One region of the Paenibacillus praedii genome, then DNA from elsewhere that is predicted to be linked to it. Evidence: riboswitches for the same ligand, from Rfam matches in the RefSeq annotation. Region 1 holds a riboswitch; the other holds the start of a gene.
The links. Region 1 has a riboswitch for cyclic di-GMP ahead of ACO9K6_RS12690 (EAL domain-containing protein). Riboswitches for the same ligand answer to the same signal wherever they lie in the genome.
Positions count from the first base shown of each region.

Region 2: linked by a shared signal. The riboswitch ahead of ACO9K6_RS15685 (S-layer homology domain-containing protein) and the one ahead of ACO9K6_RS12690 (EAL domain-containing protein) in region 1 are both predicted to bind cyclic di-GMP.

Region 1 is NZ_JBMWAM010000012.1:180-7,704, forward strand. Features, by position in the region: tRNA gene ACO9K6_RS12655 (tRNA-Asp) at 1-76, shown strand, start outside; tRNA gene ACO9K6_RS12660 (tRNA-Gln) at 107-181, shown strand; tRNA gene ACO9K6_RS12665 (tRNA-Gly) at 189-263, shown strand; gene ACO9K6_RS12670 (P-loop nucleotide/nucleoside kinase family protein) at 336-929, shown strand; gene ACO9K6_RS12675 (DUF5808 domain-containing protein) at 936-2,327, opposite strand; gene ACO9K6_RS12680 (GntR family transcriptional regulator) at 2,343-2,738, opposite strand; gene ACO9K6_RS12685 (Gfo/Idh/MocA family protein) at 2,931-3,923, shown strand; cyclic di-GMP riboswitch class I at 4,185-4,269, shown strand; gene ACO9K6_RS12690 (EAL domain-containing protein) at 4,365-7,271, shown strand; gene speD (adenosylmethionine decarboxylase) at 7,420-7,525, shown strand, end outside.
Region 2 is NZ_JBMWAM010000017.1:75,405-82,929, forward strand. Features, by position in the region: gene ACO9K6_RS15650 (sulfurtransferase TusA family protein) at 1-198, shown strand, start outside; gene ACO9K6_RS15655 (MBL fold metallo-hydrolase) at 267-1,415, shown strand; gene ACO9K6_RS15660 (sulfurtransferase TusA family protein) at 1,429-1,656, shown strand; gene ACO9K6_RS15665 (DsrE/DsrF/DrsH-like family protein) at 1,800-2,279, shown strand; gene ACO9K6_RS15670 (metal-sensitive transcriptional regulator) at 2,350-2,616, shown strand; gene rpoN (RNA polymerase factor sigma-54) at 2,965-4,254, shown strand; gene ACO9K6_RS15680 (aldo/keto reductase) at 4,279-5,178, shown strand; cyclic di-GMP riboswitch class I at 5,330-5,413, shown strand; gene ACO9K6_RS15685 (S-layer homology domain-containing protein) at 5,767-7,440, shown strand.

The DNA of each region.
Region 1 (7,525 bases):
GAGCTGTGGTGTAGTGGCCTAACATGCCTGCCTGTCACGCAGGAGACCGCGGGTTCGAATCCCGTCAGCTCCGCCATTGAATGAACGATCTGGCTAACATTTTTGTTGGGGATTAGCCAAGCGGTAAGGCAACGGACTTTGACTCCGTCATTCTCAGGTTCGATCCCTGAATCCCCAGCCATTTTTATGCGGAAGTGGCTCAGCGGTAGAGCATCGCCTTGCCAAGGCGAGGGTCGCGGGTTCGATTCCCGTCTTCCGCTCCATCATTTCTAACCAAAGCATCTTGCTAAGCAGGATGCTTTTTTTGTATATCCAGCAGGGGAGGGAATGCTTCAATGCGTAAACTGGTTTTTTTTGTAGGAGGAGCAGGTGCGGGCAAGACGACGCTTGCGAAGGCTGTGGCAAGGAGAAGCGGTGCAGCATTTTTTGATATGGATACACTTCTTCGTCCAGCGGCTGTCGCGCTTATGACGCAAGCAGGACTTGATCCTAGTGACCGGGATTCTGCCGCATACAAGGAGCTTTGCCGAGATCTAGGCTACCGTATTACAATGGATGCCGCTCTAGAGAATATTGCAATCGGGACGGATACGCTGGTCATTGGTCCATTTACGAAAGAAACAGAGACCCCGGATTGGATCGAGCAGGAGCTCTCAGCAATCGGGGCCTCATTAGGTGATGTTGATGTAAAGGTTGTGTTTGTTACGCTTCCAGACGAGCAGCTTTATTACAGCCGTATCTCTCAAAGAGATTTAGAGATCGATCGGTGGAAGCTCGAGCACTGGAGCGAGTTCAGCCAATCACTTGTGAAGCGAGAGCTGAAATGGAGTATTCCAGCAGCGGCAGTGCTTTATTTTGATAATTCCAAGCCGTTAGACCAAGAGGCTTTAGCCGTTTTGGAAGCTTTTATTTACGGTGCCGCAACTTGACTCATGTTACTCTGCAGCGGGTTTGCTATTGTTCAGCTGTTGATAAACGGCTCTCGTCTTAGCAGGGTCTTGCTTATTATAAATAACGTACAAGCCGTCCAGCTTAATAAAGATGTAAGGTGGCTTATTTTTGAATATATAAAGCTTGGCTGCTCCCAGTTCCTCTAAGGAGAAATTACCGCGAGCATACTCAGCCGTTGCTGCCCCGTTGGTTCGGAAGCCGCTCGGGACAGTCTCCTCGAGCGTAAGCTCTTGAATATCGTTCAGGTGGAAGCTGTAATCGTACAAAGGATAATCGATAATAACCTTGCCGTCTTCCTGAATGAGCAGTGCAGGCGATGTATGGTCCGCTCGAACCGCCATCGCGGCAAGCGGCAATACGATGATGACGGCAAGCACCATCCCGCCGTATTGCATCCATTTTCCAGTACGGGTTGCCATGTTGAAGGTTGTCCCTATGCCGATGCGTTTAGGTACCATGACGGACTGATCATTAGGGTTAAAATAGGTCGAGCCGTTAATCCAGTATTCGTCGTCATCGGTCAGAATACCTTGGCCGTCTGTATCAGCCAGACTTTCCTCAAGAGAACGAACCTTATTATGTACGTAGAATATCGCCCCAAGAGGAACCAGAGAAACCATAACGATACCAATTACCCATAAGTCAAAGTTAGACGAGCTGCCTTGCGTCAAAATCGTATAAGCGATAATGGCGTTAAGACTCTCAAATATGGCCATGCCTAACCATAGGACAGACCAGTAGCGCTTTGCCGCTCGATTGATAGCCGCATTGATATCTTGATTATCGCTGTAGATTTTCATATTCATATTGCGAAAAGCTCCATAAATGCCGAATAGAACGATCGTCATGATGAGTGAAGCGACTCCGGTCATTTTTAACAGCAGGTTGGCATTGGAAATAGAAGCGATAATCAGGCTCATAGAAATTAAAGCAGGAATTAAAAACCAGTGTGGAGAGATGACCCCGGCTTTTTTCAACAGGTTGATCTTAGTATCAATACGGACGATGCGCTTTTCTCCGACAAACCAGTCCTTTTCTCTTTTGAGGGCGGTGGTCAGGCGATGAAATTTGTTGAACGGAAGCTTGGCGGTGTAGAGAAATGCTGCAAACCATATAAACGTATAGATAAAGGCCATAGAGAAGTAGTCCGCGAGCAAAAATAGAGGTGTGATGCTAACAAAGGCAATAATACCGAATCGTGTATAAGCGCGCTTGTAATCAGACTTCAGCTGTTTAATGGAAGCATCCTCCAAGGCGTGCGATGGGAGCGTAACGCCAAACAAAATGGAGCTGCCCGTCCTTGCTTGATTCAGATAAAGGACAAGAATGATAATGTAAGCAATTACGGTTGGTATAATTAGCATCAGATTGTTCATTAAAAGTAATTCCTCCTATTCAGGTAAGGGGTGGTTTTTAACGGCAGCTGCTGCAAAAATGCTGGAGCAAATAAACATGAATTCCTCGCGTCCGACTCCTTTAAGACAAGCCTCTGAAATAACTAGCGTTAAATCGCGTTCCAGCTTCGCATTGAAATCAGAATTTCTGATGCATTCCGTCGCCACCTTGGCGCCGTGTCTGCGATCGATGGAGATGAAGCCTTCGTTTTTCAAAATGGTATAGGCCTTGTTGACGGTCATGGCATTCACGTCCAAATCATCTGCCAGCTGTCTTACCGTCGGTAGTTTCTCCCCGTGGACCAATCCGCCTACGCCAATTCCGATGACGATTTGGTTTCGAAGCTGAACGTAGATTGGAATTTCGCTATTATAGTCTAATGTAATAATCATCGGATCACCTCTTGCAATAAAGTATTGTTTGTATTGCAGATAATAATACAAATAAAATAGGATGTCAAAAATCCAGCTGGAAAATTTGGACAGACTATGTCATCTAAAGCTATAATAAACGAGGGTGCTCAAGCACATTGTATGAGAAAAATAGAAGAACAATCCTATAAATAACTTCAAGGAGCAGCTAATATGATACGATTTGGTGTGATCGGAACGAACTGGATTACGGAAGCATTTATTGATGCGGCACGCGAGGTGGAGGGCTTCGCTTTAAAGGCGGTTTATTCACGTAAAGAGGAGACAGCAAGCGCATTTGCCTCCAAGCACGGTATCGCTCATATTTTTACAGATGTAGAGGAGATGGCTGCAAGCGGTGAGATCGATGCTGTATATATTGCAAGCCCGAACTCCTTCCATAAGGATCATGCGATTGCCTGCATGAATAAAGGCATTCACGTGCTGTGCGAGAAGCCGATGGCTTCGAATGTGAACGAGATGCGTCAAATGATCGCTGCCGCACAAGCGAACGGCGTATTGTTGATGGAGGCACTCAAATCAACGCTGCTTCCCAGCTTTAAAGCCATTGAACAAAATGTGCAAAAGCTAGGTACGGTGCGTCGATATTTTGCGAGCTATTGCCAGTACTCCTCGAGATATGACGCATACAAGTCCGGTACGGTGCTCAATGCGTTTAATCCGGCTTTTTCGAATGGGGCCTTGATGGATCTGGGCGTTTATTGTATCTACCCGCTGGTGGCGCTGTTCGGCAAGCCGGACGTTATCAAAGCAACCGGTGTCATACTCGAATCCGGCGTCGATGGGGAGGGAAGCATCGTGCTGCAATATAAGAGTATGGATGCAGTCATTATGTATTCGAAGATTACACACTCCTTGATTCCTTCAGAGATCCAAGGGGAAAATGGCAGTATGGTTATTGACAAGATCAGTGAAGCTGGAAAGGTCGAAATTCAATATCGGAACGGAACGATTGAAGATATTTCACAGCCTATGGGCAGTAAATTGATGTACTACGAGGCTAAGGAGTTTATTGAGCTAATTCAGGCTGGTAAAACGGAGTCTTCGGTAAATACCTTTCAAAATTCGATAGCCACGATGGAAATTATGGACGAGGCAAGAAGACAGATCGGACTGGTGTATCCAGCAGATTCTGTTGTATTGTAATCATTCGACCGATGGAATGGATTTTTTCATCGCCCCCATTTTCCGGAGTCAGTTGTATCGCTATCTCACCTTAATGCCTGACCATGGACGATAACGTCGGTGGTCTTTTTTTTTACAAATTAAGTGGAGAGGGAGTGGAATTTATGTATCACGAGCTTTATGGGACAGCTTGTTTTTTGGTTAAAAATTTATACCTAATTACTTGAAATTTGGTTATGGAATACTTGAAGATTTTATGGAATAATTAATTAAGATTAAAGTCCTTGTTAAGAGCAAAATTGTCGAAAGCAACGACGCAAAGCCAACAGGCCTAATAGGTATTTCTTAAGGTGACCGGGTTATCGAAGGATGAATAACGATTATTGCAGTTATTGCTGGATTAACTCTTCCTCCAAACATCAGGTTGACGCATATTTTATACATAGGAAGGGAACTCGAAAAGTGGAACAAAATATTATGCGTCAAACGGGCAGCGACAACCGGTTTGAGGTTGTTCAGAAAATAGCCAATTTGGGTTATTGGGAATTTGATCATGTGCGGCAGAAGGCTTCATGGTCCCATCAAATGTTTGTTATTTGTGGAATTGACAATGACTTCCCCGTGAGTGAGGAGGCTTTCTTCGGTCTGATATATACTGAAGACCGCGATCGCGTACTCCAAAATTTCAAGTTATCCCTTGAAACGAAAGAAACTCTCGATAGCGAGTTTCGGATTGTCCGTCCAAATGGAGAGATGCGAGACGTGTTGTCTCACATCAGCCACGTCAAGGATGCTAATGATGAAGTAACAATCACAATCGGAACGATACAGGATGTAACCGAAGGCAAGAGATTGCAGCATCGTTTAACTGTAGAAGAGCAAAACTATAAATCATTATTCGAAAATAATCCAAACGCTGTCTTTTCGTTTGACTTGGATGGTCGTTTTTTGTCGTGCAATTCTGCTCTTGAGAAAATGTTCGGCTATAGCAAAGAGGAAATTATAGGCGGCAGCTTTCATCATTTTGTTGCTGAAGAAAGCCTCGAGATGACCATTCATCAATTTGAGGAATCCGTGAGGACACGCGCTCCGCTAAACTATGACACGACCGGCGTCACCAAGGATGGCGAGATTATAGAGGTAAATGTGACGAATATTCCGATGATAATCAACGATGAATTAATCGGAATTTACGGCATTGCTAAGGACATTACGCAACAGAAGCTGGTAGAGCGTTCTCTTAGAGAAGCGGAAATGAAATATCGAAGCATCGTAGAGCAATCGCTCGTAGGCATTTTTATCGCGCAGAAGGATCGGTTTGTTTATACGAATAAGCAGTTGGACATTATGATGGGTTATGACACATTAATAGGTTTATCGGTTATTGAAATGATTCATAGCAATGACCGGAAATCGATAGCTGGCCAGATATCGGAGCTAGGGGTAGGTGAGTCATTAACGGATCTGTGTCATCGGGTAATAAGGCGGAATGGAAGTATTATCATTTGCGAGGTTCATTATAAGTGCATAACTCACCTGGGTGAGAGAGCTATCATCGGAACCGTATTGGATATTACCGATCGGAGCAAGACGGAGGAGCAGAACCATTATCTCGCTTATCACGATTATTTGACGCAGCTTCCTAATCGGAGGATGTTCGAGGAGGAGCTCGAGAAGCAGCTTAAAATCTGTGAAGTTTACAATCAAAAGCTAGCTGTTCTATTGCTTGATCTGGATCGGTTTAAATATATCAATGATACATTAGGACATCCGATAGGAGATACATTGCTGAAGCGAATAGCCGATAGGTTGAAAGGCTTTTCGAGTAACGGTAAAATAGCTTACCGTCTCGGTGGAGATGAGTTCGCCATCGTCATAACTGATTTTCATATGCAAAGTGAAGTGACGGCTATTGTCAATGCTGCCATTCAGTTAATTAAGGAGCCCTTCCTTGTAGAGGGATTCGAGCTTAATCTTACCGTCAGTGTCGGCATTAGTCAGTCGCCTGAGGATGGACAATCTGTTGAAAGCCTGATGAAAAATGCGGACACGGCCTTGTATTATGCCAAGTCAAGCGGAAGAGACCAGTCCCAGAGCTACTCTTCTTCATTAAACGTACAGACATTTAAGCTGTTTGCTCTAAGCAACGACCTGCGAAAAGCGCTAGCTAAGGGTGAGCTTTACCTGCAGTACATGCCAAGGGTGCAATCGCATTCGATGAAAATTGTTGGAGTCGAGGCATTGCTGCGTTGGAATCATCCGGACTGGGGACAGGTATCACCTGCGGAATTTATTCCGATCGCGGAGGAAACGGGGCTAATCGTTCCGATCGGTGAGTGGGTACTGCGCGAAGCGTGCAAGCAGTGCAGGAAATGGAAAAGTATGGGGCTGCCCGCGATCACCGTATCCGTGAACTTTTCTGTGAAACAGCTGCTGCAGCAAAATATATTGCAGATCATTGACCAAGTCATTGAGGAAACTGGCTTTTCTCCTGATCGCTTGGAAATTGAAATTACGGAAAGCTCTTTTATTAGCAATGAGAAGGTCATAACAGAGCTTTTGGTTGAATTGAGGAAACGAAAGATTAAAGTTTCGCTCGATGATTTTGGAACAGGCTATTCCTCACTTTACTTGCTTAAGCAATTGAGTCTGGATACGATTAAGATTGACCGCTCCTTTGTTGAGGAGATGCTTGCGGAGCAATCTAACAAATTTATTATTCAAAGCATTATACAGTTAGCGCTAGGATTGAACATGCAGGTCGTAGCAGAGGGCGTTGAGACAGAAGAGCAGTTCAACTATTTACGTGAGCTGCGTTGTGATGAAATACAAGGTTATTACTTTAGCAGACCAGTTAATCCGGAGGTTATTGTGGAATATTTAAAAGATAACTCCCGTTTAATGCCGGCTGCGCTTTTGCGTAAAAAAGTGCCGATCATCAATCGCCGAAAATACTTTCGAATCGAGCTAGAGTACAGTATCATTGCTGAAATGACGATTTCGATGTTCAAAGGAAGAAGGGTGAGTCTTGGAAGCACAGAAGTATTTGTCGTGAATATCGGTTCTGGCGGTCTTCGATTTATGGTCGGTGTTAAGCTGCCGGTAAACAGCGATATTTTATTGAAGTTTAAGACTCAAATCATGAATCAAATGTATGAAATACATGGCTTTATTGTCTGGACAAATGAAATAGACGATAAGATTTATGAATATGGGGTGCAATTTCAAATGAAGGAAGTTGAGCATGCAGAGCTGGTCAATGGACTGAATATATTGGCGATTAAGCAGCTCGAGGGCATCCTGCCGCAAACGCAAAATGATATAGGTGACCCGGTGCTGCGTATAAAGGAGCTGCAAAGGCTGAAATAAGTGAACTTCATAGAGATAGGAAATAAAGCATCCTGCAATCGGCATCGACCGGCAGCGGGATGCTTTGTTTTTTTTGCCAAAATCAGTTTTGTCGCATCGGCCAATGGGTAATAGGAAATAGTAGTAAATGTAAAGGAGGGGATTCGCGTTGAAATTAACGCCTGAGCAGCGCATTCAACTGCATGGCTTCAATAATTTGACGAAGTCACTGAGCTTCAACATGTATGACATCTGTTATACGAGAACGAGGGAAG
Region 2 (7,525 bases), on a different contig from region 1:
TCGTTATCGATTCCACTTGGAGATTTGGAAGAGCGGCTCGCAGAATTGCAGGCGGATCGAGCAGTTCATGTCGTTTGCCGAACAGGGACGCGAAGCGATCTTGCCTGCCAGCTGCTGGCGGACAAGGGCTTTAAACAGGTGCAAAACGTGGTTCCTGGTATGTCCGCTTGGAACGGCGCTACGGAGCAAAGTATTTAAGGCGGATCTTGAATGAAGGTCCTTATTATGCAGTTACTCTAACTTATAAACCGAAGGGAATTTGACACATGACGACGACAACGAATTTACGGGGAATGACGGCAGGGCAGGTCACACAGTTCATTTTGAACAAGGAACCGTTATTTATTCTCGATGTGCGTAATGAAGGTGATTTTAACGACTGGAAAATAGAAGGGGAGCGCATTACAGCGATCAATATCCCGTATTTTGAACTGCTCGAGGGTGTAGAGGACGTGCTTGACAAAATTCCGGCGAACGAAAAGGTGCTGGTTGCTTGCGCCAAAGAAGGGTCGTCGAAATTTGTGGCGGAGCAGCTGATTGAAGTCGGCAGAAGCGATGTATATTATCTCGAAGGAGGGATGAAATCCTGGAGTGAGTACTTGGAACCCATTAAGGTCGGTGACTTGAAAGATGGCGGAGCGCTTTATCAATTCGTACGTATCGGTAAGGGATGTTTATCCTATATGGTTGTTTCTAATGGTGAAGCAGCCATTGTGGACACGCTGAGAATGACCGAAGTGTTCGCAAATTTTGCGCAAGAAAAAGGGGCACAGATCAAACACACCATGGATACGCACCTGCACGCCGACCATATTTCAGGAGGAAGAAAATTAGCCGAGCAGGTGGGAGCAACATACTGGCTGCCGCCGAAAGACGCCGAAGAAGTTGTGTTTGATTACGAAAAATTGGTTGATGGCCAAGAAATTACGGTTGGCGACACCAAAATCAAGATTCAAGCGGTTTATTCGCCGGGGCACACGATTGGCAGTACCTCCTTTATTGTCGACGATCAATACCTGCTCACAGGGGATATCTTGTTCATCGAATCGATCGGCCGTCCCGACCTCGCCGGACAAGCGGAGGATTGGGTAGGAGATCTGCGAAACACACTGTACAACCGCTATAAAGAACTGTCGGAAGATTTAATTGTACTGCCGGCACACTTCGGTAAAATTACTGAACTCGGCGAAGGCGGGAAAGTATCCGCCCGTTTGGGTGACTTGTATGAAAAGAATCCGGGCCTTAATATTCCTGACGAAGCTGAATTCCGACGTGTTGTAACGGATAACCTCCCCCAGCACCCGAACTCATACCAGGAAATCCGTCAGACGAACATGGGAAAAATCGAGCCTGAGAACGAACAGCAGCGTGAAATGGAAATCGGTCCGAACCGCTGCGCGATTCAAGATAAATAAGGGGGAAACGACAATGCAAGCAAATCTTATCGTTGATACAAAAGGAATGGCATGCCCAATGCCGATCGTCAAAGCAAAGAAAGCGCTGGATGGGCTGCAGCCTGGACAAATCATGGAAGTGCTCTCCACAGACAAAGGCTCAGTCAACGATTTTCAGGCGTGGGTGAAGCAGACGAAGCATGAACTCATCAAGCATGAAGAAGATAATGGCGTTTATAAATTTCTTGTGAAAAAAGTGTAAACCTCACCCTGAGAGAAGCGAGCGCGTTTTAGGACGCGCTCGCTTTTTTTGCATGTGCCACTTTGTGAGGGTTGCAATTCATCAATGGCTGTTGTATTATACCTATAGGGGTATAAGTATAATAGGAAAAGGGGAAATAACATATGGAAGCGAAAGAAAAAACAACAATCGTACTATTCAGCGGTGATATGGATAAAGCGATCGCCGCGTTTATTATAGCAAACGGAGCTGCGGCTTATGATCACGATGTCACCATTTTCTTTACGTTTTGGGGTCTCAATACGCTTCGCAAAGACGAGGTTGTAAAAACGGACAAGGGACTGCTCGAGAAGGCGTTTGGATGGATGATGCCGCGCGGCGCGAAGAAGCTCGGATTGTCCAAAATGAATATGGCCGGCATGGGTCCACAAATGATCAAGCATGTCATGAAGAAACATAATGCACTAAGTTTGCCTCAGCTGATTGAACTTGCTCAGGAGCAAGGCGTGAAGCTGGTGGCGTGCACGATGACGATGGACCTTCTTGGATTGAAACAGGAAGAATTGATTGATGGGTTGGAGCTTGCGGGCGTAGCCGGTTATTTGGGCGATGCGACAAACGCGAAGGTGAACCTGTTTATCTAAAAAGGTATGACGAACTTTTTTGTCACCTTATAATATACCAATAGATGTATATCATTAGGGGGTTACGACCATGGATTACAATTATACGGACCAAATAAAGACACGTTTGAGAAGAATTGAAGGGCAAGTGCGGGGGATTCTTCGCTTAATGGAGGAAGGCCAGTCCTGCAAAGACGTCGTGAGCCAACTTTCCGCGGTTCGAAATGCCGCGGATAAAGCGATGGCACAAATTGTCGCCGAGAACTTGCAGCAATGCCTTCTTGAGGAACAATCGGCGGGCAGAGACACGAACAAATTGGTTCAAGATGCAGTTGAGCTGCTGGTAAAAAGCCGGTAAACCCGGCCGAGGGTCGGATCACAGGTATAAGCTAATAAGGAGCCGATTGATGTATACGGTACAAGTAGGTCAATTTGTTTTGAGTTTGAAAATTCTCATCTACTTGATGTCCGGTATGGCAGGAGTGCTGGGCATCCGCATCAAAATGAGACAGTGCTATCAACTATGACATTATGAAACAGACGATCCAGGAATCCGACTAATTGGGTGATCCAACAAGGTATAGAGCTAACACTATACACATAGATAACACTACACACATAGATAACACAGAGTACTTGTCATGGATTCAGGTATAATACATAGTAATAGAGAGCGTTTACAACGAAAAAGCCAGGGGGAATGCACATGGAAATCTCATTGACCGCCCTGCAGGAACAGAAGCTGCTGCTTACCCCTCAGATGCGGCAGTCCATGGAAGTCCTGCAAATGTCCGCCTTGGATTTGAGCGAGCTTATCAAGCAGCAATCAATGGATAACCCTTTTATCGAGCTTCAGCCCGCTAAGGATTTCTCCGGCCATCAAGCAAGAAGCTCCGGACAAGATTGGTGGCTAAACGTCGACCATCCAAGCGAGCCCGCGTTAGAGTCGGTATTGGTTGAGCAGCTTACTTACATGAAGCTTGACCGTACGGTTCTGGCCTTGTGCAAATGGATCATCGGCAATCTGGACGAAAAGGGCTATCTTTTATATGACAAAGATGAGATTTCCGCTTTAACAGGCGCTTCGATAAAGCAGGCAAGCGAGGCAGTCGGCGTCATACAAGGCTTAGAGCCGTACGGTGTGGGGGCTTCAACATTAGCAGAATGCCTGATCCTTCAATTGCGGCATCAACAGGATTCCGATCCCTTAGTTATTAACCTTGTCCAGCATGATTTGCTCCAAATCGCGGAAGGTAAGCTGCGATTGCTGGCGGAGAAATACGAAACAGAGGCTGCGGAAATTAATGCCGCCATTGAGAAGATAAAGTCGCTCAATCCGAAGCCAGGAGCTTTATACGGCAGGGAGAAGCCGCAATATATTATGCCTGATCTTCAGCTTGTGCATATGGAAGGGAAATGCAAAGTATTCCTTATAAATAGTTTTCTTCCAGAGATCACATTAAGCAGTTCTTATTTGAGCATAATGAAGCAGGATGCTTCGAAGGATATCCAGCGCTATTTGAAAAAAAACTGGCATGCGGCAAAAGGGTTAATCGACAGTATCGAGCGAAGAAAGGCGACACTGCTGAAGGTGTCCGGCGTTATTTTCGAGCTGCAGCCGGAGTTTTGTGAGAAAGGCTCCGTTCATATACGTCCAATGACCATGAAGCAAATCGCCGAGGTGCTGCACGTGCATGAATCAACGGTAAGCCGTACCATAAGCCATAAGTATATTCGAACGCCGTGGGGACTGTTCGAGCTTAAGCATTTCTTCTCCTCTTCTATAAAACATGCTGATGGGTCAATGATTTCATCGATTTATATGAAGGATCGAATTCGTGAATATATCTCAGCAGAGAAGGAAGCCTCGCCATTATCCGATCAGCAAATCGCATCGCTGCTGCAAAGCGAGGGCTTGCTGATCTCACGCAGAACGGTGACTAAGTACAGAGAACAAATGAACCTGCCGTCCTCCATAAGGAGGAAAAAACAATAATAATAAAATAAGGAGCTTGAAAAAATGCCTGAAATGAACAATGAAATCAAGAGCCGAATCCAAAAGACGCTGTCAGAACGCAAAGTTAAGCTGCCGGATGGCATGGAGCTGCCTAGGCTCGGTCAAGGTACTTGGTATATAGGGGATGACCCGGCCAAGAAAGCGGATGAAATTCGCACGCTTAGGCTGGGCGTGGAACTGGGGATGTCCTTGATCGATACTGCGGAAATGTATGGCGAAGGCCGGTCCGAGGATAGAGTTGGCGAGGCGATTCAAGGAATTAGGGATGATGTGTTTCTCGTTTCTAAGGTGTACCCCCATAATGCGGGACTAGAGCGGATCGTTAGAAGCTGCGATGCAAGCCTAAAGAGACTGCGGACCGATTATCTGGATCTTTATCTGCTTCACTGGAGAGGAAGCGTGCCGTTAAGCGAAACGATAGAAGGGATGGAACGGTTAGTGGCGTCAGGAAAAATCAAGCGCTGGGGCGTTTCGAACTTCGATAAACCCGACATGAAGGAGCTGACTTCCTTAGCGGCCGGCACTCACTGCGCAGTGAACCAAGTGCTGTATCATCTTGGCTCCAGAGGGATTGAATATGATTTGCTCCCTTGGCTGAGCGAGCGGCATATCCCCGTTATGGCGTACAGTCCGATGGCGCAGGCAGGGTCCTTAAGACAAGGACTGACTCATAACGAAGCGGTGATAGACATTGCGGACAGCCATGGAGTTACACCGCTTCAGCTTATGCTTGCTTGGACAATTCGTCACGAGAATGTAATCGCAATACCGAAAGCATCGACGGAAGAGCATGTTCTTCAAAATGCAGCCACAGCCTTAATCGAGCTATCGGAAGAGGATTTGCGCAGACTTGATGAGGTATATCCTAAACCGTCCAGAAAAGTGCCTCTTGATATGATATAATGCACTGAAATTGTAGTAGAGCCGACCTGCTCAGGCCGGCTTTTTTATGCTGTAACTAAAGTGAAGGATATGGAAGAATTATGTCGAAATATATCGAAACTTGTATAATAATAGTATATTGATATAATGAAGTAGAATTATTTTTTCAAAAATTTGAAAAAGGCAAAGTTATCGAAAGGTAATGACGCAAAGCTACAGGGGCTAAAGTGTTAAACTATGCCAGCCAGTTGCCGGAATAAGCTGTATTCATGCGAGCTTATCCATCTGCAGCCGGGATAAGTTTTTTTGTGTTAGGCCTTTTCGAAATCTCACAAGAAAGGAAGCGCACACAGTTGGGTCTATCAAACTGCACGAAATGCGGGCAAGTCATGCTGAATAGACAGTCATTTTTTTGCGAGGGATGCATGGAAGGGCAAAGAGACGATATTGAGCGAGTGAAAACTTACTTGAGGACGCATTCAAAGCCATCTCTAATAGAGGTACATAGAATGACGGGTATCCCGGTCAACACCATTCAACAGTTTATTAAAGAGGGCATCATTACAAGAAACTAGTTCATTTAATATGAAAATGAGGAGATGTCTACATTTGAAAAAGCTTCGTCTATGGAGTAGTTTATTGATCGTCGCCATGCTGCTGCTTTCCTTTGCAGGACAGGGCTTTGCGGCAGAGCCTGATGAGCAGGTATCCGAAGAGCAGCGTGAGGAGCTAAAGCTGGAATTTAATGACGCTGCTGAAGCAGGCTGGGCTATGGAATCCATTGGACTTATGAAATCCCAAAATATTTTGTCAGGCTATGAAGACGGAAGCTTCCGTCCTAATCAGTTCGTCAGCCGCGTTGAAGCTGTCGTGACGGCTGTCCGGCTAATGGGCTTGGAGGAGGAAGCGAAAGCGAAACCCGCCAATGAGAGGCTTCATTTTGCCGATGCGTCGATGATTGATCAGCAATATAAATGGGCGAAAGGCTACGTCATTGTTGCTCTAGAGCAAGGGCTGTTCTCTACGTCGGAGTCCAAGCTTGATCCAAGTAAACCGGCGAGCCGCATATGGGTGTCCGCTCTATTGGTGAAAGCGCTCGGCCTTGAGAAGGAAGCGCTTGCTCAAATGACCGTCGTGCCTGATTTCAAGGACGTGAAGGATATTCCAGCCGGCGCGATTGGCTATGTGAATATGGCTGTGGAGCAAGGTGTAATTGCCGGCTACCCGGATGAAACCTTTAAGCCGAACCGGAACGTAACCCGCGCAGAACTGGCCACGCTGCTGGTCAGAACAAACGACAATCTGCTGGAGCAATCCGGAGCGATCACAGTAGCTGGAAAAATTACAGCGCTTCAATTCGGCGGCAATCAACCTGCGGATGCTGCAGCGGGTTCAAGCACTTACGGCTCTATTGCAATTGAAAGTTTTAATGGAGATGCGCTTGTCTATTCGATTTCAGCTGAATTGCCGGTTCCGTTTTATGATCGGTTTATTCCAGCGTCCGGGCTCATCATTGGCGATGCTGTATCGCTGACAGTAGAGAATGGCGCCGTTCTGAAAGCCAGCTTTATCGATAAAGAGCTTGTCAATGAAACGACTGCGGGCATTCGTGAATTTGAATTAGAGCTTGAGATAGATGAGGATAACGGCTTGAAATTGGAATATGAAAATAAAAACGGCAAGCCAAAAGCCGAGGTTGAAATAAAGGTCGATGGCGATAAAGAGAAATTGAAAGGGCCGGAAGCGATTCAGCAGCTGGAAGCCTTCTTTGCGGCTGTCATGCTGACGCCAGAAATGTCCAGAGACGATATACAGTCGCAAATTTTTACAGCGCTTGAAGTAGCTGATAACGGATTTAAAGAATTCGAGATCGAAATAAGGTTTTCGAATGGAAAGAAAATAGAATTCGAAGTGGAAAATGATGAAGAGTCAGCCGAAGAAGAAAACCTTTATGGAATCGATGAATTTAAGCTGAAAGCTGAGCTATGGAGCGGCCAAAAGCTTAAGGCTGAGTACAAATATGATGATGGAAAGTCCGAAGCGAAAATGGAGCTCGATAGCCAAAAGCTATCCGGAGCCAATGCGTTACGGGCTATTGCAGCATTTTTCGAGCAAGTATCCATAACGGATGACATGAGCAAGGATGAAATTGTTGAGCAAGCGCTGGCTTATTTTGAAATTGAGGAAAGTGCGATTAAAGACTTGAGGCTCGAAATCGAATTTTCAAACGGAAAAGAAGTGAAGATTGAGCTCGAGAAAGACGACGATGACGACGATAATTAAGTCTATCTGATGCGGAAGTGAAGCCCAGCATCTTCGCCAATTACAAGTCAATGGAGAAAAGGGAGCATACAATAACTACGGTTAT